DNA from 2 places in the Caballeronia sp. J97 genome. Region 2 is predicted to be linked to the other one. Evidence: riboswitches for the same ligand, from Rfam matches in the RefSeq annotation. Region 2 holds a riboswitch; the other holds the start of a gene.
What was found. Region 2 has a riboswitch for glycine ahead of gcvT (glycine cleavage system aminomethyltransferase GcvT). Riboswitches for the same ligand answer to the same signal wherever they lie in the genome.

Region 1: linked by a shared signal. The riboswitch ahead of U4Y90_RS23495 (D-amino acid dehydrogenase) and the one ahead of gcvT (glycine cleavage system aminomethyltransferase GcvT) in region 2 are both predicted to bind glycine.

The regions. Positions count from the first base shown of each region.
Region 1 covers NZ_CAJMZL010000020.1:88,528-99,578, forward strand. The annotation lists gene U4Y90_RS23455 (VOC family protein) at 13-483, opposite strand; gene U4Y90_RS23460 (AAA family ATPase) at 569-2,488, opposite strand; gene U4Y90_RS23465 (DUF1328 family protein) at 3,001-3,162, shown strand; gene U4Y90_RS23470 (hypothetical protein) at 3,226-3,405, opposite strand; gene U4Y90_RS23475 (FAD-dependent oxidoreductase) at 3,421-5,127, opposite strand; gene U4Y90_RS23480 (MFS transporter) at 5,148-6,512, opposite strand; gene U4Y90_RS23485 (helix-turn-helix transcriptional regulator) at 6,656-7,474, opposite strand; gene U4Y90_RS23490 (cation:proton antiporter) at 7,542-8,795, opposite strand; glycine riboswitch at 8,913-9,000, shown strand; glycine riboswitch at 9,004-9,106, shown strand; gene U4Y90_RS23495 (D-amino acid dehydrogenase) at 9,172-10,449, shown strand; gene U4Y90_RS23500 (VOC family protein) at 10,561-11,034, shown strand.
Region 2 covers NZ_CAJMZL010000013.1:170,637-181,687, reverse strand. The annotation lists gene U4Y90_RS18655 (alginate lyase family protein) at 1-835, opposite strand, end outside; gene gcvP (aminomethyl-transferring glycine dehydrogenase) at 1,018-3,948, opposite strand; gene gcvH (glycine cleavage system protein GcvH) at 4,004-4,384, opposite strand; gene gcvT (glycine cleavage system aminomethyltransferase GcvT) at 4,446-5,567, opposite strand; glycine riboswitch at 5,685-5,814, opposite strand; glycine riboswitch at 5,826-5,929, opposite strand; gene U4Y90_RS18635 (oxidoreductase) at 6,012-7,058, opposite strand; gene U4Y90_RS18630 (UvrD-helicase domain-containing protein) at 7,204-9,291, shown strand; gene U4Y90_RS18625 (c-type cytochrome) at 9,353-10,240, opposite strand; tRNA gene U4Y90_RS18620 (tRNA-Arg) at 10,549-10,624, shown strand; gene U4Y90_RS18615 (aromatic ring-hydroxylating dioxygenase subunit alpha) at 10,661-11,051, opposite strand, start outside.

The DNA.
Region 1 (11,051 bases), on a different contig from region 2:
GCGTCTCGCCGCTCAATCGAGACGTTTGCGCGTCGTCAGGCCGCTCGCCGCGTCCCATTGCTCGGCCGTCATGCGCTGCACGGTGACGCCGAAGGTCCAGATATGTCCCTCGGGATCTTTCGCGCGATAGGTCCGGTCGCCGTAGAACTGCGTTTGCGGCTCCGCGATGATCGCCGCACCTGCCGCGCGTGCATGCGCGCAATGCGCATCGATGTCCTCGCCCTCGGGGAGCTGCACATGCACCGACTGCGTATTCTTGCCGCCGACCGAGCGCGGGCTCTTGTGGTCCTCGCTCCACTCGGTGCCGATCATGACGACGGAGTCGCCATACGACATTTCGGCATGGGCGAGATGCTCGTCGGCATCGAGCAGCACGAACATCGGCTCGAAACCGAACGCGGCTTCGAGCCAGCGGAACGCGACCTTCGGATCCTGATACGAAAGCGCGCTGGACAATCCTTTGCTGCGATAAGCGTCGGCCATGGCGGTGCTCCGGTGTGCCGTGCTGGAGTCGAAACACGTAGCAGAAAACGCGCATCGGCCGACCGGGCGCTTGCGCCGCCCGCGCTCAGGCGGCGAGCACTTCGTCGACCGTCGCCTGCGCTTCCGCGACCGCCGCCGCATGTTCGCGGATCAGACGATAAACCGTCTCGCCCGGCACCGTCTCCGATTCGAGCAACTGATCGGCGATCGCGCGCAGCACCGGCTCGTTCGCCTGCAGGAGCGCGAAGCATTCATCGCTTAGATCGTGCAGCAATGCGTTCGCATGGCCGATCGAATTCTTCAGTTGCAAGCCCGCGTACTGCTGCGGCAGCGCCGCGAGGCTGAACAGATTGCCTTCTTCGTTGAAGCCGAACTTCGACACCATGTCGAGGCTGATGCGCGATGCTTCCTGAAGATCCGACGCCGCGCCGCTCGACGCTTCGTCGAACATGAGCAGTTCCGCGTTGCGCCCGCCGAGAAGCACCTGAATCTCGTTGCGCAGTTCGGTCTCGCGATACAGATGCTTGTCCTGCATCTTCGTGATGAGCGCGACGCCCAGCGCGCCGCCGCGCGGCAGGATCGTCACTTCTTCGAGCACGCCCGTGCCGAGCAGCGCCGCAACGAGTCCGTGACCCGCTTCATGCACCGCGATGCGCGTGCGCTCGTCGTCGGACAATGCGCGCTCCGCGCCGTTGACATCGCCGATGCGCGCGATCTTGATCGCTTCGAGGAAATGCGTCGCGGACACTTCGCGCTGGCCCGCCTTGCGCGCGACGAGTCCCGCCTGATTCACGATCATCGACAATGTGGCGGGCGACAGGCCCGTCGTGAGACGCGCGAGCTGGTCGAAGTCGATGTCGTCGTGTTTCGTCTTCAGGCTCGCCGCGTAGAAGCGCAGGATATCCGCGCGGTCATCGACGCCCGGAAGACGCACTTGCACCGTGCGGTCGAAACGGCCGGGGCGACGCAGCGCTTCGTCGAGATTGTCCGGATGGTTCGTCGCCGCGACGATGATCACGCCTTCGTTCGATGCGAAGCCGTCCATTTCCGCGAGCAGTTGATTGATGATGCGATTGCTTTCCGCTTCGACCGGGCCGCCGCCGGTGTCGGTGCGCTTGCCGAGGCCGTCGGCTTCATCGATGAAGATCACGGTCGGCGCATTCTTGCGCGCGAGTTCGAACAGATGCTTCACTTTCTGAATGCCGACGCCGTAATACTTCGCGCTGAAATAGCTGCCGGTGATGGCGATGAAGTTCGCGCCGCATTCGCCCGCGAGCGCCTGCGCGAGCCGCGTCTTGCCGACGCCCGGGCCGCCCGTCATCAGAATGCCGCACGGCGCGCGCACGCCCATGCCGGTAAATTGTGCAGGCTCGGTGAGCCACGCGCGCACATCGGTGAGGGCGGCCTTGGCTTCTCCCGCGCCGATGACGTCATCGAAACGCAGCGTCGGCGCTTCGCCGAGCAATTTCGCGCCGCCGCGCATCTCGCGGCGCATGAACCAGAGAAGGCCACCGATCATCAAGAGCGGCAGCAACAGGCTCAGGATGTCGCGCGAGCGGTCGAACGTCTCGCTCCAGCGCGCGACGCCCGTGCGCACATCGGCGTCGGGCAGCCAGACCAGTTGATAGGGCGAGCTTTCGCCCGGCTTCATGTCGCCGAGCAAGAGCGCATTGGAGAACGCGCCATTGTGGTCGGCGACGTAATACTTCTCGCCTTTGAGGGTCGAGACGAGAATCGCATCCGGACTCACGCCGATCGTCCCGACATTCTTGCCGCGGATATCGGTCAGCATTTCCGATGCGTCTCTTTCCCGATGCGTCCACGGCGATGCGTCATGGCGCATCTGGCTCGCGACGCCCGTCAGCGCGGCGGATTGCGATTGCGCGACGCGCAACTCATGGCGCCAGTGCAGGAAGCTCGCGCCCGCCACAAGCGCGGCCGTGATCACTCCATACGCGATATATCGGCCAACGCGTGACCGCAGCGAATTCCTTGCCGGTTTCATCAATTCTTTCCCAATGGGGCCGCAAGGGCGGCGCCCTTCAATCTATCGTCGGACGAATGGCGTCCGAACGCGTCTCTGTGGTGCTTCGGTGGTGGGATGCCCGCGCGTATGTCTTGATGCTCAAGATGGCGAAGCGATCGACCTTAACCGCAGATCGTCAACCATGCGAGCATGGCCCTTTTTAGGGAGTGCTCCCGCTGGAATGGTGCCCGTGATGCATGACCATTCGATAACGCGGAGCAGCGCGCGAACGAGCGTTCGACATGCCGATTCAGGCTTCACGTCCCTTTTTTCTGATTAACGGCAGGTGACGAGTCTTCTTGACGGCGTGTAAAAAACGGATGATCCGCGCTCGCGGCGTGATGCAGGTTTGATGGCGTATGCAGGACGAGCCAAGGATATCACGGGAAAAATCTATGCTCCATCCGGTAAGGAATACTGCTTGCTTACCTACACTTCACCGTCCGCGCACATGGGGCGCGCGGCGAACCTGGTGAGAGGGAGAAAACATCATGTTGTATTACGCGTTGGTCTTTTTCATCATCGCGATCATCGCCGCCGCGCTCGGGTTCGGCGGCATCGCGGCAGGCGCGGCGAGCATCGCGAAGATCCTGTTCTTCATCTTCCTCGTGATATTCCTCGTCACGCTGGTCATGGGCCTCATGCGAAGGTGACGGCCCGCAACGAAGGCGTCGCGCCGAGGCTGGTCGGCGCGACGCCTTTTCTTCACCTTTTCTTCAACTTGCGATCCCGTTGCCCGCTTCGTCGATGAGCCTGAGCGACGTATCCGGATCGTCCATCTCGCCGATCGCGAGCAACGCGAAGCGCGCGAGAAACAGCGATGCCTTCGCTTCGCCGAGTTGCGTCATCGTTTTGCACAGACGCGTGTAGACGGTGTCGAGTTGTGCATCGGTCATGATGTTCTCCCTCGTTCAATCGGTTGATGTGGACAGCGCACGGGCGATCGCCGCTTCGATATCGTTCGGCTGCGCGTCGCGCCATCGGCCGAGCACATGGCCGTCGGGCCGGAGCACATACACCGTGCCGGGCTGCGCGTCATAACGCTCGAAAATGCGTCCCGTGTGATCCCATGCGTGAACGCCCGGCGTATGCGGATTCAGATGCGCGCTCAACGGCACGATCCTGAGCGCGACGCCGCCGGCGCGCAGCGCGCTAGCGAGCGTCGTGAACGGCACCGGCGCGATGCCGTCTGCCGTGAAGCACAGCGCCGTGAAGGTCGGGCCCGCGAGATCGGTCAGGTGCGCTTCGCGTCCATGCCCGCTTTCGACGATCGTCAGCGGAAACTCCATCAGCACCGCGCCGGGAACCGGGCCCGATGCGAACGCGTCGCGATCCGCGATGTTCAACGGCGAGCCCGCATACGTGATCGCCGACGTCTGCCGCGGATTGATCAGCGAGCGCACTTCGGGGTGCCCGGCTGCGAGACTCAGCACGGCGGTACGCATCAGATCGAATGCGAACGAGGGCGGCGCCATGAACTCCGTGCTTTTCGTGCCGTAGCTCAGGTTTTCGTGCGTGGCGGCGACGCGCTCGTCGGAATAGCTGTCGAGCAGCGCATCGGATGCGAGACCTTTGACGACGAACGCGAGCTTCCACGCGATGTTGTCGGCATCGTCGATACCGGAGTTCGCGCCGCGCACGCCGAAGATCGGCACCAGATGCGCGGCATCGCCCGCGAACATCACGCGCCGATGCCGATAGCGTTCGAGCGTCAGCGCATTCGCCTTGTAGATCGTGATCCAGATCGGCGACCACGCGCCTTTCTCGCCCATCATGTCGAGCAGGCTTTGCACGCGCGGCATCACGTTTTCCGGCTTCACGGCGGCGTCGGCGTCCTCGCCGTCGCGCAACTGGTAGTCGATGCGCCATACGTTGTCGGGCTGCTTGTGCACGAGCACGGTCGAGCCCGGATTCGAAGACGGATCGAAGTACGCGAGGCGCTCGGTCGGCCGCTCGCTGTCCAGTTCGATATCGACGATCACGTAACGGCCTTCGTAGCTCGTGCCTTGCAACTGCAGTCCGAGCGCTTCGCGGATCGCGCTGCGGCCGCCGTCGCATGCGACGACCCACCCGGTTTCGAGCGCATAGTCGCCCTCGGGCGTCGTGAGTTGCAGCGTCGCGCCGTCGTCGCGTGCATCGATCGACGAGACGCGTGTCTGCCAGCGAATATCGATCAGGTCCGCACGCTTCTCGGCGGCATCGAGCAGAAACTGTTCGATGTGATACTGCGCGAGATTGACCATCGGCGGGAGCTTCTGGTTTTCGTCCTGCGGCATCGTGAAGTGCAGCACTTCGGTGTCGCGATAGAAGCTGCGTCCACCGGTCCACGGCAGGCCGGTCGCGAGAAAGCCGTCGAGCGCGCCGAGTCGTTCGATGATCTCCAGGCTGCGCCGCGAGATGCAGATCGCGCGGCTGCCGTGACACACCGAATCGTCCGCTTCGATCAGCACGGAGCGCACGCCATGATTCGCGAGCCCGAGCGCGACCGCGAGACCGACCGGGCCGCCGCCGACGATCGTCACGTCATGACGCTTCGCGTCGACGCCATGCTGCAACGGCGGAATGCGCGCCGGGTACTTTTTCGCCGTGAACGGATACGGCTTGAATGTCTTGTTCATGCAGTGCTCCTTGTGATTCCTCAAACGGCTTGCGCCTGGCTTCTTTGTATCGGCAGCATCATGACGATGACCGCGCCGATCGCGAGCAGCATCGCCGAATAGATCAACCCCGACGTGAAGCTGTGCGTCGCGTCCTTCAGCCAGCCGACGATCAGCGGATTGAGCGCGGAACTGATGTTGCCGGTCGCGTTGATGACCGCGATGCCGATGGCGCGCGCCCTGAAGCTCAACGCGTGATCGGGCGTCGTCCAGAAGATCGACATCGCCGTGTACGAGCCCGCCGACGCGAGACAGACGCCGAGCATGCGCAGCGCGGGATTCGCCGAATACGCGGTGCAAAGCCAGCCGGCTGCGGAGAAGAGCATCGGCAGCATCAGATGCCATTTGCGCTCCTGCTTGCGGTCCGAGCGGCGTCCCCAGACGATCATCGCGACGATCGTGCAGACTTGCGGAATCGCCGCGAGCAGGCCGATCGTGCGATTGCTCGCATCGGCGCTGAAGCTCTTGACGATGAGCGGCGTCCACACGGCGACCATCGCGAGCGTGTTGACGAGGCAGAAGTAAGCGATCGCGAACTTCACGACGGTCGGGGAAAGCAGTTCGGCGGCGATGCTCGCGCCGCGCGCGGGTTGCGTCGATGATGTCGATGACATCGGCGGCGTTGCGTCGTCGCGATGCTCGGACGCGAGCGTGACGGCGAGTGCGCGCTTTTCATCGGCATCGAGCCAGCGCGCCTTTTCGGGGCTGTCGTCGAGATAGCGGTAGACAACGAAACCGAGGATCGCGGACGGCAAGCCTTCGAGCAGAAACAGCCATTGCCAGCCCTTCAGGCCGAGCGTGCCGTCGAGCGCGAGAATGAAGCCCGAGAGCGCGGAACCGACGGCGGCGGTCACGGGCATCGCGATCATGAAGAGCGCGTTGGCGCGCGCACGATAGGCGCCGGGAAACCAGTACGTGAGATAGAGCAGGATGCCCGGCAGAAAGCCCGCTTCGGTCACGCCGACGAGCACGCGCAACACATAGAGCGACGTGGGGCTCGTCGCGAACATCGTGGCCGTGGAAGCGAGGCCCCACGCGATCATGATCGTGCCGATCCAGCGGCGTGCGCCGATGCGCGCGAGCACGATATTGCTCGGAATGCCGCACGCGATGTACGCGACATAGAAGAGCGTCGTCGCGAGCCCGAATTGCGTGCTCGTGAGGCCGAGGTCCTTCATCATCGTCAGTCCCGCGAAGCCGATGTTGATGCGGTCCAGAAACGAAAAGAAGAACAGCACGAAGAGAAACCACAGCAGATGCCGCGAGACCTTCGCGATGACGGGTTGTTCGTGCGTGTGAGTTACGGGGGTTGCGCCGAGCGCACCGCGTGCGCGTGTGGTTTCCATGTCGTCGTCTCCGGTCGTGTCGCTGTGTCGGACATCTGTTGGCTCGGAGTATGGAGCGCGCGATGCGGCCGTCTGTCCTCAATTTGGGTACAGCGCGAGCGTGCCGGCGGCTCGGGGAAAACACGGATGCGCGCGATGTTTCGTCAGACCTTACCCGGCCCGATGCACAGCGCGAAGAGTTGCCGCTGGCTCGAAATGCCGAGCCTGCGATACGCGCGCTTTTGATAGGTGACGACGCTCGTCGCCTTGATGCCCATTGCGTCGCCGATTTCCTGCGCGGTGCGTCCTTCGAGCACGCCGGTCAGCACGTCGAGCTCGCGCTTCGACAGTTCGGGACACAGCCCGCGCACGCGCGCGAGCATCAGATGCGAGATCGGCATGTCGCGCTGCCCGCAGATCGCGTAGTGATGCTTCGCCGCATGCGCGATGAGCGGCGCCATCGCTTCGATCATCGCGATCTCGCGCGGATGGTAGTTGCCGAAGCGCGTGTCGCGATAGAGATTCACCGAGAGCCAGAGGTCGGCGCTCGGCTGCACGAGCAGCGACACGCGATCCGATACGTTCGGCTGGTGATAGCACGCCGCGCGATACGCCTCGTTGGCGATGTCCTCGCTGGTCTGCCGATGCAGCACGAGCATGGAGCCGGGCTTGTCGTTGCGCGCCGACGAAACGATCTTTTGATTGCCGTCGAGCGCATAGAAATGGCGCGCGTAGGTATCGGCGACATCGCGCAGAAACCGCCCGCCGCGATGATCCGCGACCGACACCGTGCGTGGCCGGTTGCCGAACTCGTACGCGAAGATCGTGCATTGCGAGATCGCGGCGACATCGCCGAGCAGCCTCAGCACTTCGGCGGCGAGCGCGTTGGAATCTTCGCTGCCGATCGACGACACGAGCCCGGTTGCGCGGCTGAGATCCAGTTGCCCTTGTGAGGAGAGGCGGTCGAGTCGCCAGGAGCGCATGATGGGCGGAACGAAGAGCGTGTCGATGCCGCTATTCTAAGCCCTCGTTTTCACCCGTTCCCGCCCGCTAGCGCGCGATGGCCGCGCGCAGCGCCGCATTGCGGCGCACGATCCAGTTGAAGAGTGGCGTTGCCATCAGCGTGCTGAGCACGGCCATCAGCACGAGGATCGAGAACAGTCCGGGCAGGATCACGCCCGCCGCGAGGCCGATGTTGATGATGATCAGTTCCATCAGGCCGCGCGCGTTCATCAGCGCGCCGATCGCCATTGCGTCGCCGGAAGGCTCGCCGTTCGCGCGCGCGGCCGCCCAGCACGCGATGCCCTTGCCGCCGAACGACGCGAACAGGATCACGACGGCCGCGAGCATGATGGCGGGGTCCATCAGCATGTCGAGCCGCGTGTTGAGGCCCGAGTAGGTGAAGAATATCGGCAGCAGAAACACGACGACGAAAGGCTGCAGCATCTCGCGCAGCTTTTCCGTGAGCGGGCCGCGCGGCAGCACGACGCCGAGCAGAAAGCCGCCGAACACCGCATGAATGCCGATCGCGTCCATCGCGAATGCGCAGAGCGAGAACAGCGCCAACACCGTGGCGAACACGCTCGCGGGCAGCGGCGCGTCCGGTCTCAATCCGACCGCGAGCCGGCGCAGCAGCTTGCCGCCGGCGAAGATCATGAAGAGCGCGAACGCCGCGCCGCCGCCGATCGCCGCATACGCGCCCATCCACGAGCCGCCGAAGCTCGCGAGCACGATGGCGAGGATGCACCACGCGGCGGCGTCGTCGAATGCGCCGGCGGTCAGTGCGAGCGTGCCGAGCGACGTGCCGGCCAGCCCGCGTTCGTGGATGATGCGCGCGAGCATCGGAAACGCGGTGATCGCGATGGCCGCGCCGAGAAAGAGCGACGCCTCGTAGAGCCGCACTTTTTCCGCGAAGAGGCCGGGGATCGTGTGCAGCCAGGGCGTCAGCGCGAACGCGAGCGCGAAAGGCGCGACGATGCCGGCGAGCGACACGCTCATCGCGCTTTTCGCGCGTGCGCGGAAGTGCTCCGCGCGAAACTCCGTGCCGACCAGAAACATGTAGAGCCCGACGCCGAGCTGCGCGGCGACGTAGAGCATGCCCATCGTCGCCTTGGGAAACAGTGCCTGCTGCCATTGCGGCAGAAGAAGGCCGAAGAGCGACGGACCGAGCAGCACGCCCGCGATCATCTCGCCGACCACTTGCGGCTGACCCATGCGTTGCGCGAGCCTGCCGACGAACTGGCTCGCGAGCACGATCGCGGCGGTCTGGGCGAAGAAGAAGACGGACAACTGGGAAATCGGCATCGTTTGCGGGGCGTAAGGTCTGACGGACGACGGCAGTCTGACGGCGAGGGCGCACGTCTGTCAACGTCGAAGGGACTTGCCACGCGCATTTCCTGCCGGTATCTTCGAGGGGTTCGACAACGCGCCACGGAAGAGCTCGTCCTCGCGACGACGCCGACGGAGCAACCGCCCCGGAAACTCTCAGGCAAAAGGACCGTGCGCGCCGGAACATCTGGAGAGCGGCGCTGCGCGCGCCCACCGAAGGGGAGCCCCCGGCTATCGACCCATGTCGAGCAGCCCGCGGGCGAAACTCTCAGGTACATGGACAGATGGGGCATCGGTGCCGGCCGCGGTATGCGGAAAAGGCCGGCGATGCTCAATCAATCTGGACCATGTCATGTCACGAATCGCCATCATCGGCGCCGGGATTACCGGCGTCACGACCGCTTACGCTCTCGCGCAGCGCGGTTTTCGCGTCACCGTTCTCGAACGTCATCGCTATGCCGCGATGGAAACGTCCTTCGCCAACGGCGGGCAACTGTCGGCGAGCAACGCCGAAGTGTGGAACAGCCGCGCCACCGTGCTGAAGGGCCTGAAGTGGATGTTCACGCGCGATGCGCCCCTTTTTATGAACCCGCGGCCCGGCTGGCACAAGTACAGCTGGATCGGCGAATTCCTGCGTCAGATTCCGAACTATCGTGCGAATACGGTCGAGACGGTGCGCCTCGCGATCGCCGCGCGCGAGCATCTGTTTCGCATCGCTCGGGACGAGCAGATCGAGTTCGATCTGGAGCGGCGCGGCATTCTTCACTTCTACGCCACGCGCAAGGAGTTCGACGCGGCATCGAAGGTGAACGAAATCCTGCGCGACGCCGGACTCGATCGTCACGCGGTAACGCCCGAAGAGATCGCATCGATCGAGCCGACCTTGCGCGGCGCGTTCCATGGCGGCTTCTTCACGCCGTCGGATTCCACCGGCGACATCCACAAGTTCACGCGCGGACTCGCCGATGCCTGCGTGCGGCATGGCGTCGAGTTTCGCTACGACACGTCGGTGCAGGCGATCGATGACCGCGCGGGGCGCTTGTCGCTGACCGTCGAGCATGCGGGCGAAACGCAGGCGCTTCAGTTCGACGGCATCGTGATCTGCGCGGGCGTCGGCAGCCGCGCGTTCGCATCGATGGCGGGCGACCATCTCAATGTCTATCCGGTGAAGGGCTATTCGATCACCGTGTGTCTCGATGATGCGCGCAGCCGCAATCACGCGCCGTGGGTGAGCCTGCTCGACGACCGCGCGAAGATCGTCACGAGCCGCCTCGGCGCGGACCGTTTTCGCGTGGCGGGCACGGCGGAGCTGAACGGCTTCAATCGCGACATTCGCGCGGACCGCATCGCGCCGCTGGTCGAATGGACGCGGCGACATTTCCCCGAGGTATCGACCGCGCGCGTGATTCCGTGGAGCGGCCTGCGCCCGATGCTGCCCAGCATGCTGCCGAAGGTCGGGCAGGGCAAACGTCCGGGCGTGTTCTACAACACCGGGCACGGGCATCTCGGCTGGACGCTGTCGGCGGCGACGGCCGAGCTCGTCGCCGAAGCGGTGTTGCAGGGCGTGCCGCGCAAGCCCGTGCACGCAAGCGCACGGGGCGACACGGAGCGCAGCGAAGCGCTTCTGTGAGCGATGCCCGGCCGTGGCGCTTGGGCGAGCGCCGCGGCCGCGATGCGCCCAAGCGCGTCGGCAGGGGCGTGATATCGTCGGCGTCACTGTTCACTGTCTCAGGAGTGTGCGATGGCCGAGCTCGTCAATTGCCTGTGGTTCGACGGTAATGCGCGTGAAGCGGCGGAGTTCTACGCCGCCACGTTCCCCGATAGTCGCGTCGGAACGGGGCATGTGTCCGCCAAACCGGGCGTGGGGCAGGGACCTGAATTGACCGTCGAATTCACCGTGCTCGGACGGCGCTTTCTCGGCCTGAACGGCGGGCCGAACTTCAGGCCGAACGAAGCGGTGAGCTTCATGGTCCACACCGGCAGCGCGGAAGAAACGGATCGCTACTGGAACGCGATCGTCGGCCACGGCGGCGAGGAAGGTCCGTGCGGCTGGTGCAAGGACCGCTGGGGTTTTTCATGGCAGATCACGCCGAAGCGCCTGCTCGACATCCTCTCCGGCGCCGATCGCGAAGCCGCCCGACGCGCGATGGACGCGATGATGAAGATGAAGAAAATCGACATCGCCGTAATCGAAAGCGCGGCGGCGGGCAAGTGAGCACACGAGCGTCGCGC
Region 2 (11,051 bases):
GCGTCTTCGTGCCGAGCGCATACGGCGTGAGCCAGTTGAGCGCTTCGGCGAGCGTCGCGCCCGACTGCGCGCGCTCGGGCAGCCAGTTGCGGTTGTGCCGCCGCGCGGCGAGCGCCGCCGTCACGAGCGGTTGAAGATCGTAGGTGACGTAGCGCAGCGCGTCGCGTTCGGCGAAGTCGACCGTCGATCCGTCCGGCGCGATGTTGTCGCCGATATGCTCGACGAACAACCGCTGCGCCGCGTTGACGAGCTTGCGGTCATCGATCGTGAACGCGCCCATCGCCACCAGCTTCACGCGATGGCTCTGCCAGTTGTTCCGGTAGTTGCCCGTGAGCGGGCGCGGCTGCTTGTCCATATCGGCGATATAACCGCTCACCATCTTCGTGATGAACGCGTTCGCCGCATTGCGCGTCTTGACCGGCAAGGCGCTCGCCGTGAGGTCGTACGCGAGGATCAGCGACTCGAAATTCGTTTCGTCGATCGGATTGAAGCTCGGCTGATAGGTCGTCGTCCACGCGAACAGGAAACGGTCGACGAGGCGCAGATAGCGCTCGTCGCCGGTCGCGCGCCATGCGAGCGCGGCGTCGCGCATCAGGCCGAGGTCCTTCTCCGCTTCGACGCTCTCGTCGTAGATGCCTTCGTGCGGCAGCGTGCCTTCGGTGTGCAGCCTCGCGCGCGGCTTCGGCTGATCGTTCACGTGCGATTGCACCATCTTCACGAGCGCCTTCACGCCGGGATCGGCGTTGGTGCGCTCGCTCGTCTGCATCGCGGGCGCGGCGCAGAAATTCATCGCGGCCTGCGCGGGCGATGCAGCGATCGACATCGCCCCGAGCATCGCCAGCGCCACGCACGCGCGGTACGTCCCTTTCACCTCTCGCACCTTGAGCGCCATGTGAACTCCCTGTTTTGGCTTTTTGGTCCGGGGTGAGATGTTAGCTGTTCTGGAACGTGCCGCAAAACCGCCCGACGAAGCTTTACGTTTTCGGGCGGCCCTCTCTCAGGTTCCTGCTCGGCGTCTTACTCGTCCGCGTATTCCGACACCGGCACGCACGAGCACATCAGGTTGCGATCGCCGTAAGCGTTGTCCGCGCGGCCCACCGGCGACCAGTACTTGCGCGCCACCAGCGACTTCACCGGATATGCCGCCGCTTCGCGCGTGTACGCGTGCGCCCAGTCGTCCGATGCGACGACAGCCGCCGTATGCGGCGCGTGCTTCAGCACGTTGTCCTCGCGGTCCGCGCGGCCTTCTTCCACTGCGCGGATTTCCTCGCGGATCGCGATCATCGCGTCGATGAAGCGGTCGAGTTCCTCCTTCGATTCCGATTCCGTCGGCTCGACCATCAGCGTGCCGGGAACCGGGAAGCTCATCGTCGGCGCGTGGAAGCCGTAGTCGATCAGGCGCTTCGCGACGTCTTCCACCGAGATGCCGCTCGATTCCTTGATCGGACGGACGTCGAGAATGCATTCATGCGCGACGAGGCCGCCCGCGCCGCTGTACAGCACCGGAAAGTGCGGCGCGAGGCGCTTCGCGACATAGTTCGCCGCGAGAATCGCGCTTTCGGTGGCGGCCGTGAGACCTTGCGCGCCCATCATCGCGATGTACATCCACGAGATCGGCAGGATCGCGGCCGAGCCGTACGGCGCCGACGACACCGCGCCGATGCCCGCTTCGTCGCGCTTGTAACCGGTCGACGCCTGATTCGGCAGGAACTTCGCCAGATGCGCGCCGACCGCGACCGGGCCGACGCCCGGCCCGCCGCCGCCGTGCGGAATGCAGAAGGTCTTGTGCAGATTCAGATGCGACACGTCGCCGCCGAACTGGCCGGGCGCGCAGAGACCGACCATCGCGTTCATGTTCGCGCCGTCGACATACACCTGACCGCCGTGCGAATGCACGATGTCGCAGATTTCGCGGACGTTGCGCTCGAACACGCCGTGCGTCGACGGGTACGTGATCATGATCGCCGCGAGATTCGCCGAGTGCTTGCCGGCTTTCGCCTTCAGATCTTCGATATCGACGTTGCCGTTCGCATCGCACGCGACGACGACGACCTGCATGCCCGCCATCTGTGCTGACGCCGGATTCGTGCCGTGCGCGGATGCCGGAATCAGACACACGTTGCGATGCCCTTCGCCGCGCGACTCGTGATACGCGTGAATGATCAGCAGGCCCGCGTACTCGCCCTGCGAGCCGGCATTCGGCTGCAGCGACACGGCCGCATAGCCCGTGCAGGCGACGAGCATCTGTTCGAGCTGATCGATCATCGTGCGATAGCCGACCGTCTGCTCGGCGGGCGCGAACGGATGAATCTGCGCGAACTCGGGCCACGTGACCGGCAGCATTTCGGATGTCGCGTTGAGCTTCATCGTGCACGAGCCGAGCGGGATCATCGTGCGGTCGAGCGCGAGGTCCTTGTCGGCGAGGCTGCGCAGGTAGCGCAGCATTTCGTGTTCCGAGTGGTGGCGATTGAAAACCGGATGCGTCAGGTAATCGCTCGTCCGGTGCAGTTCCGCCGGAAGCGAATCGGGGGCGGCCTGATCGAGCGCGTCGATATCGAACGTTTCGGTCTTGCCCGCCACTTCGGCGAACAGCGCGAAGAGCTTGAGCAAGTCGTCGCGCGTGGTGGTTTCATCGAGCGACACGCCCACCTGGCTCGCGCTCACGTGGCGCAGATTGATATGCGCGGCGTAAGCGGCCTGATGCAGCGCGGTCGTGCTCGCGCCGCTGTCGACGGTGACGGTGTCGAAGAAGCTGTCGTTGGCGATCGCATAGCCGAGCTTCTTCAGGCCCGCCGCGAACACCGACGCCACGCGGTTCACACGCAGCGCGATCGTCTTCAGGCCGCGCGGGCCGTGATACACCGCGTACATGCTCGCCATGATGGCGAGCAACGCCTGCGCCGTGCAGACATTCGACGTCGCCTTCTCGCGACGGATGTGCTGTTCGCGCGTTTGCAGCGCGAGACGCAGCGCGGAATGGCCTTGCGCGTCGACGGTCACGCCGACGAGACGGCCCGGCATCTGGCGCTTGAATTCATCGCGCACGGCCATGTAGGCCGCGTGCGGACCGCCGAAGCCGATCGGCACGCCGAACCGCTGCGTATTGCCGATCGCGACGTCCGCGCCCCACTCGCCCGGCGGCGTGATGAGCGTCAGCGCGAGCAGATCCGCCGCCGCGACGACGTGGCCGCCCGCCGCATGGATCGCCTCGGCCAGCGCGCGATAGTCGCGCACATCGCCGTTCGCGCCCGGATATTGCAGCAGCACGCCGAACGCGTTTGCATTCGCGGCATCGGCGGCAGGACCGACCTTCACCTCGATGCCCGCCGGCTTCGCGCGCGTCTGCACGACTTCGATGGTTTGCGGCAGCACGTCATCGGCGACATAGAAGACGTTCGACTTCGGCTTGCCGACGCGTTGCAGGAGCGTCATCGCTTCGGCGGCGGCGGTGGCTTCGTCGAGCAGCGACGCGTTCGCCATCGCGAGGCCCGTCAGGTCCATCACCATCTGCTGGAAATTGAGCAGCGCTTCGAGACGCCCTTGCGAAATCTCCGGCTGATACGGCGTGTAAGCCGTGTACCACGCCGGATTTTCGAGCACGTTGCGCAGGATCACCGCCGGCGTGTGCGTGCCGTAGTAACCCTGGCCGATATAGGTTCGAAACACCAGGTTCTCGTCCGCCAGCTTGCGCAGCGACGCGAGCGCTTCCGCCTCGCTCTTCGGCTGCGTGAACGCGCCGAGCGGCAGCGTTTCCTTGCGGCGGATCGATTCAGGAATCACCGCGTCGATGAAAGCCGCGCGCGACGCGAAACCGAGCGCGTCGAGCATCGCGCGCTGGTCCGCCTCATCGGGGCCGATGTGCCGCTCGGCGAATGCGTCGTGGCATTCGAGCGCGGCGAGTGACAGGGAGGTGCGGTTCATCAGGCGATCCGGGTGTTCGAGCTTCATGTGAATTCCTGCGATGCGGCTCGCTTGAAGGAGCCGCCATCGTCATTGAGATAGGTTATTCGCCGATCGACTTGCCGTAGCCTTCGGCGTCGAGCAGCTTGTCGAGACCGGCGTCGCCCGCCGGCTTGATCTTGAAGAGCCAGCTTTCGTACGGCGCGCCGTTGACCTGATCGGGCGACGACGTCAGCGCGTCGTTCGCCGCGACGATCTCGCCCGAGACCGGCGCGTAGATATCGGATGCGGCCTTCACCGATTCGATCACCGCGATCGCGTCGCCCGCCGCGACGGTCTTGCCCGCCGCGGGCAGTTCGACGAAGACGATGTCGCCGAGCGCTTCCTGCGCGTGATCGGTGATGCCGACGGTCAGCGTGCCATCGGATTCGGTGCGGACCCATTCGTGCGATTCGGTGTATTTCAGATCGGCCGGGATGCTCATTGGATGCTCCTTCGTGGTTCTTTCGTGAGGTTCTTGATCGGAGGGAACGGGCGCGACGGCTTCACAAAGCCACTAAAACCTTGCCGTTGCGCACGAACGGAAGTTTTACCACGCGCGCCGGAAGTTGCTTGTCGCGGATGACGACCTGCACCGTGTCCCCGACGGCAACGGCCGTCGGCACGCGCGCGAACGCGATCGATTCCTGCATCGACGGAGAAAACGTGCCGCTCGTGATCTCGCCGTCGCCGTGTTCCGTGACGACCTTCTGATGCGCGCGCAGCACGCCGCCCGCCTTGCCGTTTTCCTTGATGAGCACGAGCCCGACGAAGTTCGCCTTCGAGCCGTGCGCCTCCAGCGCGCTGCGGCCGACGAAATCGCGTTCCGCCTTCAGATCGACGGTCCACGCGAGGCCGGCGTCGAGCGGCGAGACCGTTTCGTCCATGTCCTGACCGTAGAGGTTCATGCCGGCCTCCAGCCGCAGCGTGTCGCGCGCGCCGAGTCCGGCAGGCTTCACGCCCGCGTCGCGCAATGCGTTCCACAGCGCTTCGACGTGCGTCGCCGGGACGACGATCTCGAAGCCGTCCTCGCCGGTGTAGCCGGTGCGCGCGAGCATCAGCTCGCCATAGTGTGTGGACGGGAAAACGACTGCGTTGAAGGGTTTGATGTCCTGAGTCTGCGCGCGCGTGTCGGGCAGCACTTGCCAGGTCTTTTCGCGCGCGTTCGGGCCCTGCACGGCGATGATCGCGAGATCGCGGCGCGGCGTAATGGCGAGATTGAATTCGCCTTCGGCATTCAACTGCCCGAACCAGGCGATGTCCTTTTCGGCCGTGCCCGCGTTCACGACAACGCGAAAGCTCGTTTCGGAGAAGTAGTAGACGATCAGATCGTCGATCACGCCGCCGTCGCCGTTGAGCAGGCACGAGTAGAGCGCCTTGCCGGGCGTCGTGAGCTTGTCGACGTTGTTGGCGATCGCGTACTTGAAGAATTCGCGGACAGCTTCGCCCTCGAAATCGACGACGCGCATGTGCGACACGTCGAACATGCCGGCGTCGGTGCGCACCGCGCGGTGTTCGTCGATCTGCGAACCGTAGTTGACGGGCATGTCCCAGCCGCCGAAATCGACCATGCGCGCATTGAGCGCGAGGTGAGCAGCGTGCAAGGGCGTGTGTTGAAGAGAAGTCATCGGGGCCTCGGTTCGCAGAACAAAAAAGGCCACGCAGCGCACAATTCGCCTGCCGAATGCGCCTTTCGTGCTGCCGGAAGCAGCGCGCAAGGCCCATGCCGCGTAGCGGTTGCGATGCGTGACCCCTCTGTCCTCGGTACCTGAGAGATTGCGCGAACCTCAGCGTGACTGACGGTTCATCGCGCGCCCCTTCGGTGGGCAACTGGCTTCATCGATGAAGCCGCTGCCGCTCTCCAGAGTGCGAGGAAATTGCTTTCCTCGACGCCGTCGGTCCTTTTGCCTGAGAGTTTGCGGGTATGCCCCTTCGGCGGCGCGGCCATGCTGAAGACAACAGCGGCCACGCGCTCTCCCGACGCGTGCGGCAGAATTTACGCGACCGAATTGGGGTTGTCAAACGGATTCGGGTACGGCTGATGGACAGCGCACGAGAACGCTGAACCGTGTTCAGCCGATGCGCCGGAACGCCACCCGCCGCCCTTCCTTCTCGCTCTCTATCGCCAGTTCGATGACCGTCATCGTATCGACCGCGTCCTGCGGGGACACCGGAAACGGCTTGCCATCCAGAATGGATGCCGCCAGCGCCCGGTAAAACTCGACATACGCGCCGTCCTTCGTGGCGAATTCGTGACGCAGATCGAGGTCGCCATCGACTTCGCGCAGCACGCCCGGCGGATTCTTCGCGAATTCCGGATTGCCCGGCCGCATGCCGGAACGCAACTGATCTTCCTGCGTATCGAGCCCGTACTTCACATAACTGCCCCGCGTGCCGTGGATCGCGAAACGCGGCGGCTCCAGCGCCGCAAGCGCGCTCGCATGCAGGATCACTTCCTTGTCGTCGTAGCCGAGCACGAGATGCACGTAATCCGGCGCGTGCGCGTGATCGCGATGCGCTTTCACGAACGCCGTCACCGTCTGCGGCGCGCCGAAAAGCGTCAGCGCCTGATCGATCAGATGCGGCCCCAAATCGAAAAGCAGGCCGCCGCCGCGCTCCGCTTCCTCGCGCCAGCGTTGCGGCACTTTGGGACGGAACCGGTCGAAATGCGATTCGTAATGCGTGACGCGCCCGAGCCGCCCGCTTTCGATGAGCGCGCGCACCGTCATGAAATCGCCGTCCCAGCGGCGGTTGTGGAACGGCGCGAACACTAGCCCGCGTTGCGCGGCGAGATCGGCGAGCGTGCGGGCATCGCGCGCGGACAGCGTAACCGGCTTGTCGACGACCACGTGCTTGCCCGCTGACAACGCCCGATGCGCGAGATCGAAGTGCGTGTCGTTCGGCGTCGCGACGACGACGCATTCGAGCTCGTCGACGGCGAGCAAGGCGTCGAGATCCGCGACGATCCGTGCGTTCGGATAATCGGCCTGCGCGCGCTCGGCCTGGCTCGTCGCGATCGCGGTCACTTCGGCGCGGCCGCAGTGCTCGATGACGGGCGCGTGAAACGTCGCGCCCGCGAGTCCGTAGCCCATTACGCCGACTTTCAGTGCTGTTTCCATGCGGGCATCGTCCTGTTGGGAAATCGATCGGATATTGTGGCACGAACGAGGGCCGGAACCGCGCCGCGACGATCGTGTTAACATCGCGCTCTCCTCCGCGCGCGGGTTTCAGCTAAGCGCGCCCCAACTCCAAAAGCCCAAAACGATGTCCGCAGGTCTGAACGCCGCGCAAAGCGAAGCCGTGCGCTATCTCGATGGTCCCTGTCTCGTGCTCGCCGGTGCGGGCAGCGGCAAGACGCGCGTGATCACGCAGAAGATCGCCCATCTGATCGAAGGGCGCGGCTTCGAGCCGAAGCACATCGCCGCGCTCACCTTCACGAACAAGGCCGCGCTCGAAATGCGCGAGCGCACGGCGAAGCTCCTCGAAGGCAAGACGCTCACGACGCCCGGCAAGGAAGGCCGCAAGATCCCCGTCAATCAGTTGACGATCTGCACGTTCCATTCGCTCGGCGTGCAGATCATGCGCCAGGAAGCGGAGCATGTCGGGCTCAAGCCGCAGTTCTCGATCATGGATGCCGACGATTGCTTCGGCATGGTGCAGGAGCAACTCGGCACGACGGACAAGGGCTTGATCCGGAAGATCCAGTCGATCATCTCGCTGTGGAAAAATGCGATGGTGTCGCCCGATCAGGCGTCCGTGCTCGCGAGCAACGAAGACGAGCATCAGGCGGCGATCGTCTATCGCAGCTATGCGGCGACGCTGCACGCGTACCAGGCGCTCGATTTCGACGATCTGATCCTGCGGCCCGCGCAGCTTTTCGCGCAGAACGAACAGGTGCGCGACAAGTGGCAGAACCGTCTGCGTTATCTGTTGATCGACGAGTACCAGGACACGAACGCGTGCCAGTACGAGCTGGTGAAGCTGCTGGCCGGCCCGCGCGCGGCATTCACAGCCGTGGGCGACGACGACCAGGCGATTTATGGCTGGCGCGGCGCGACCATCGAAAATCTCGCGCAGCTCGGCAAGGATTTCCCGAGGCTGCACGTCATCAAGCTGGAGCAGAACTATCGCTCGACGGTGCGCATTCTGACGGCGGCGAACAACGTCATCGCGAACAATCCGAAGCTGTTCGAGAAGAAGCTGTGGTCCGAGCACGGCATGGGCGACACGATCACCGTCACCGGCTGCAACGACGAAGAGCACGAGGCGGAATCCGTCGTGTTCCGGCTGTCGGCGCACAAGTTCGAGCGGCGCACGCAGTTTCGCGATTACGCGATTCTCTATCGCGGCAACTTTCAGGCGCGCATCTTCGAACAGGTGTTGAGACGCGAGCGCATTCCTTATGTGCTGTCCGGCGGACAGTCGTTCTTCGATAAAGCCGAGATCAAGGACCTCATCGCGTATCTGCGTCTGATCGCGAATCCCGACGACGATCCCGCGTTCATCCGCGCAATCACGACTCCTCGGCGCGGTGTCGGCAATACGACGCTCGAAGCGCTCGGCGCGTTCGCCGGCGCGGCGAAGGTGTCGCTGTTCGAGGCGGTGTTCATGGGCGGCATCGAGGCGCGGCTGTCGGCGCGGCAGGTCGAGCCGTTGCGCACGTTCTGCGAATGGATTCGCCGCCTGTCGGACCGCGCCGCGCGCGATCCCGCGACTGAAGTCCTCGACGACATGATGGAAGCCATCCACTACGAGTCGTATCTCTACGATGCGTACGACGAGCGGCAGGCCCAGTCCAAATGGCAAAACGTGCTCGAGTTTCTCGAATGGCTGAAGCGCAAGGGCACGAAACCCGATGCCGCGCCCGGAACGGAACAGACCGGCTTCGACACCGCCGACGGTTTCGCCGATGAAGGCAAGAACCTGCTTGGCCTGATCCAGACTGTCGCGCTGATGTCGATGCTCGAGGGCAAGGAGGAAGATCCGGACGCGGTGCGTTTATCCACGGTGCATGCGTCGAAGGGGCTGGAGTATCCGCACGTGTTTCTGGTGGGCGTGGAGGAAGGCATCATGCCGCATCGCGGCGGCTCGGACGATGACGCGCCGGTCGACGATTCACGTATCGAGGAAGAGCGTCGGCTGATGTATGTCGCGATCACGCGCGCGCAGCGCAGTCTGCATCTGAACTGGTGCAAGAAGAGAAAGCGCGCGCGGGAGACGGTGGTGTGCGAGCCGTCGCGGTTCATCCCCGAGATGCTGCTCGACGATGCGCCCCCGCCGACGGCCGAAGAAGCGCCCTTGTCGCCGAAGGATCGCATGGCGATGCTCAAGGCGATGTTGCAGAAGGGTTGACGCGTTTCGGCATCGCCATTGAAAAACCCCGCTCGCGCGGGGTTTTTTGCGTCTGGCCGGCTTACTTCGCCGCGTTCGCCATGTAATCGACGGCGGCCTTGACATCCGCATCCGATGCGTTGGATCCACCCTTCGGCGGCATCGCGCCCTTGCCCTTGAGTGCGTAGTTGTAGACCGTGTCCATCGGCTCCTTCAGGCGCGGCGCCCATGCGGCCTTGTCGCCGAACTTCGGCGCGCCGAGCACGCCCGCCGCGTGACACGCCTGACACACCTGCTCGTAGAGCGCCTTGCCGGCCTGAGCGGCATCGGCGCTTTGCGCGCCCGCTGCCGGCGCAGCAGCCTGCGGCACGGATGCGAGCGCCGCGACGGCTGCTGCGGCCTGAGCGTTTTCGTTCGCGCTTGCACCGGCGGGAGCGGCGGCCGGAGCGGCCGCGCTGGCAGCCGAGCCCGGCGCGGGTTGCGCAGGTTCCGCGAGCTTGCCGCCGCTGCCGTTTGCCATATAGACGACCGCGCGGGCGATTTCGAAGTCGCTGTAATCGTCGGGGCTGGTGCCGCCGCGTGCGGGCATGGCGCCCTTGCCGTTGAGCGCGTTATGCAGCAGCGTGTCGTAGCCTTCGCCGATGCGCGGTGCCCACGCGCCGGCATCGCCGAATTTGGGCGCGCCCGCGGTGCCCGCCGCGTGACAGGCGGAGCACACGGCCTTGAAGACTTCCTCGCCGGTCTTGTAGACGCGCGGCGCGTTGGCGTCGCGGACATCGACCTGCGCGGCGGGCGCGATGCGCTCCTTCACCGACTGTTCGATGTCCGTGCCCGCGCCGGTGCGCGTGGAATTGTTCACGTACACCGCGAGCAGAATGATGATGGCGACCGGGATGCCGAATCCCGCGATGACCGCGGCGATGAGTTGGCCGGGTGTTTTGATCGGGGCTCCGTGGGGTGCTTCGCTCATGCTTGTCTCGTCTCCCGTTTTTTGGTGTGAGTCGGTTCAGTGACAGCGTGACAGCCAGGGCATTGCGCTAAGGCGCCTTCGGGAAAGGCACGGTCGATTATAGACGGAACGCTTAACTGACGGCGCGAGGTGGCCGGCGCGGTGGAACGGGCGTTTACCCGAATCGTGTGATGCTTCGTGACGCTTTCCGCGCAGGACTCGCAGGCTCGCTCGATGGACGACGTAACGGAAAACAGGTATCCTCTCGGATTCGCATGGGCCTTGCAGCCGTCTTTCGGCGTATTTTCCTTCGCAAGCCCTTCTCAGATGCGCCCGTAGCTCAATGGATAGAGTACTGCCCTCCGAAGGCAGGGGTTGCTGGTTCGATCCCAGCCGGGCGCGCCAAGAATTTTCACTCGGTGCAGTTTGGCGGCGGCGGTCCTATCGCCACTCGCCATCGCTGTGCGATGTCACCGTGCCATATCCAAACCCCATCCCCGCCAGCCACCGCCTGTAAGCCACCGCCATCCGGTCGCACCGCTGATGCAACTCCGCATCGAGATCGAGCGGCAAATGTCGAGGCCACTGTGACTCCACAATCGGCGTGTCCTGCATCAGGATCTCCATATTGAAGTCGTAAAGCTGCTGATCGGAGTGGGTCGAATCATCCTCGTGAATGGAAACGAGCCACGCGCGCGTCTCCGTCTGCGTCACCGGCGACGCCGCCAGCATGATATGCAGCGCGCCCTGCCCGCCCGACGCCATCTTCGTCAACGTTGCGATCAACGGCCGCTTCACGCGATACACGTAGTCGATCATCGCGCCGCCGCCC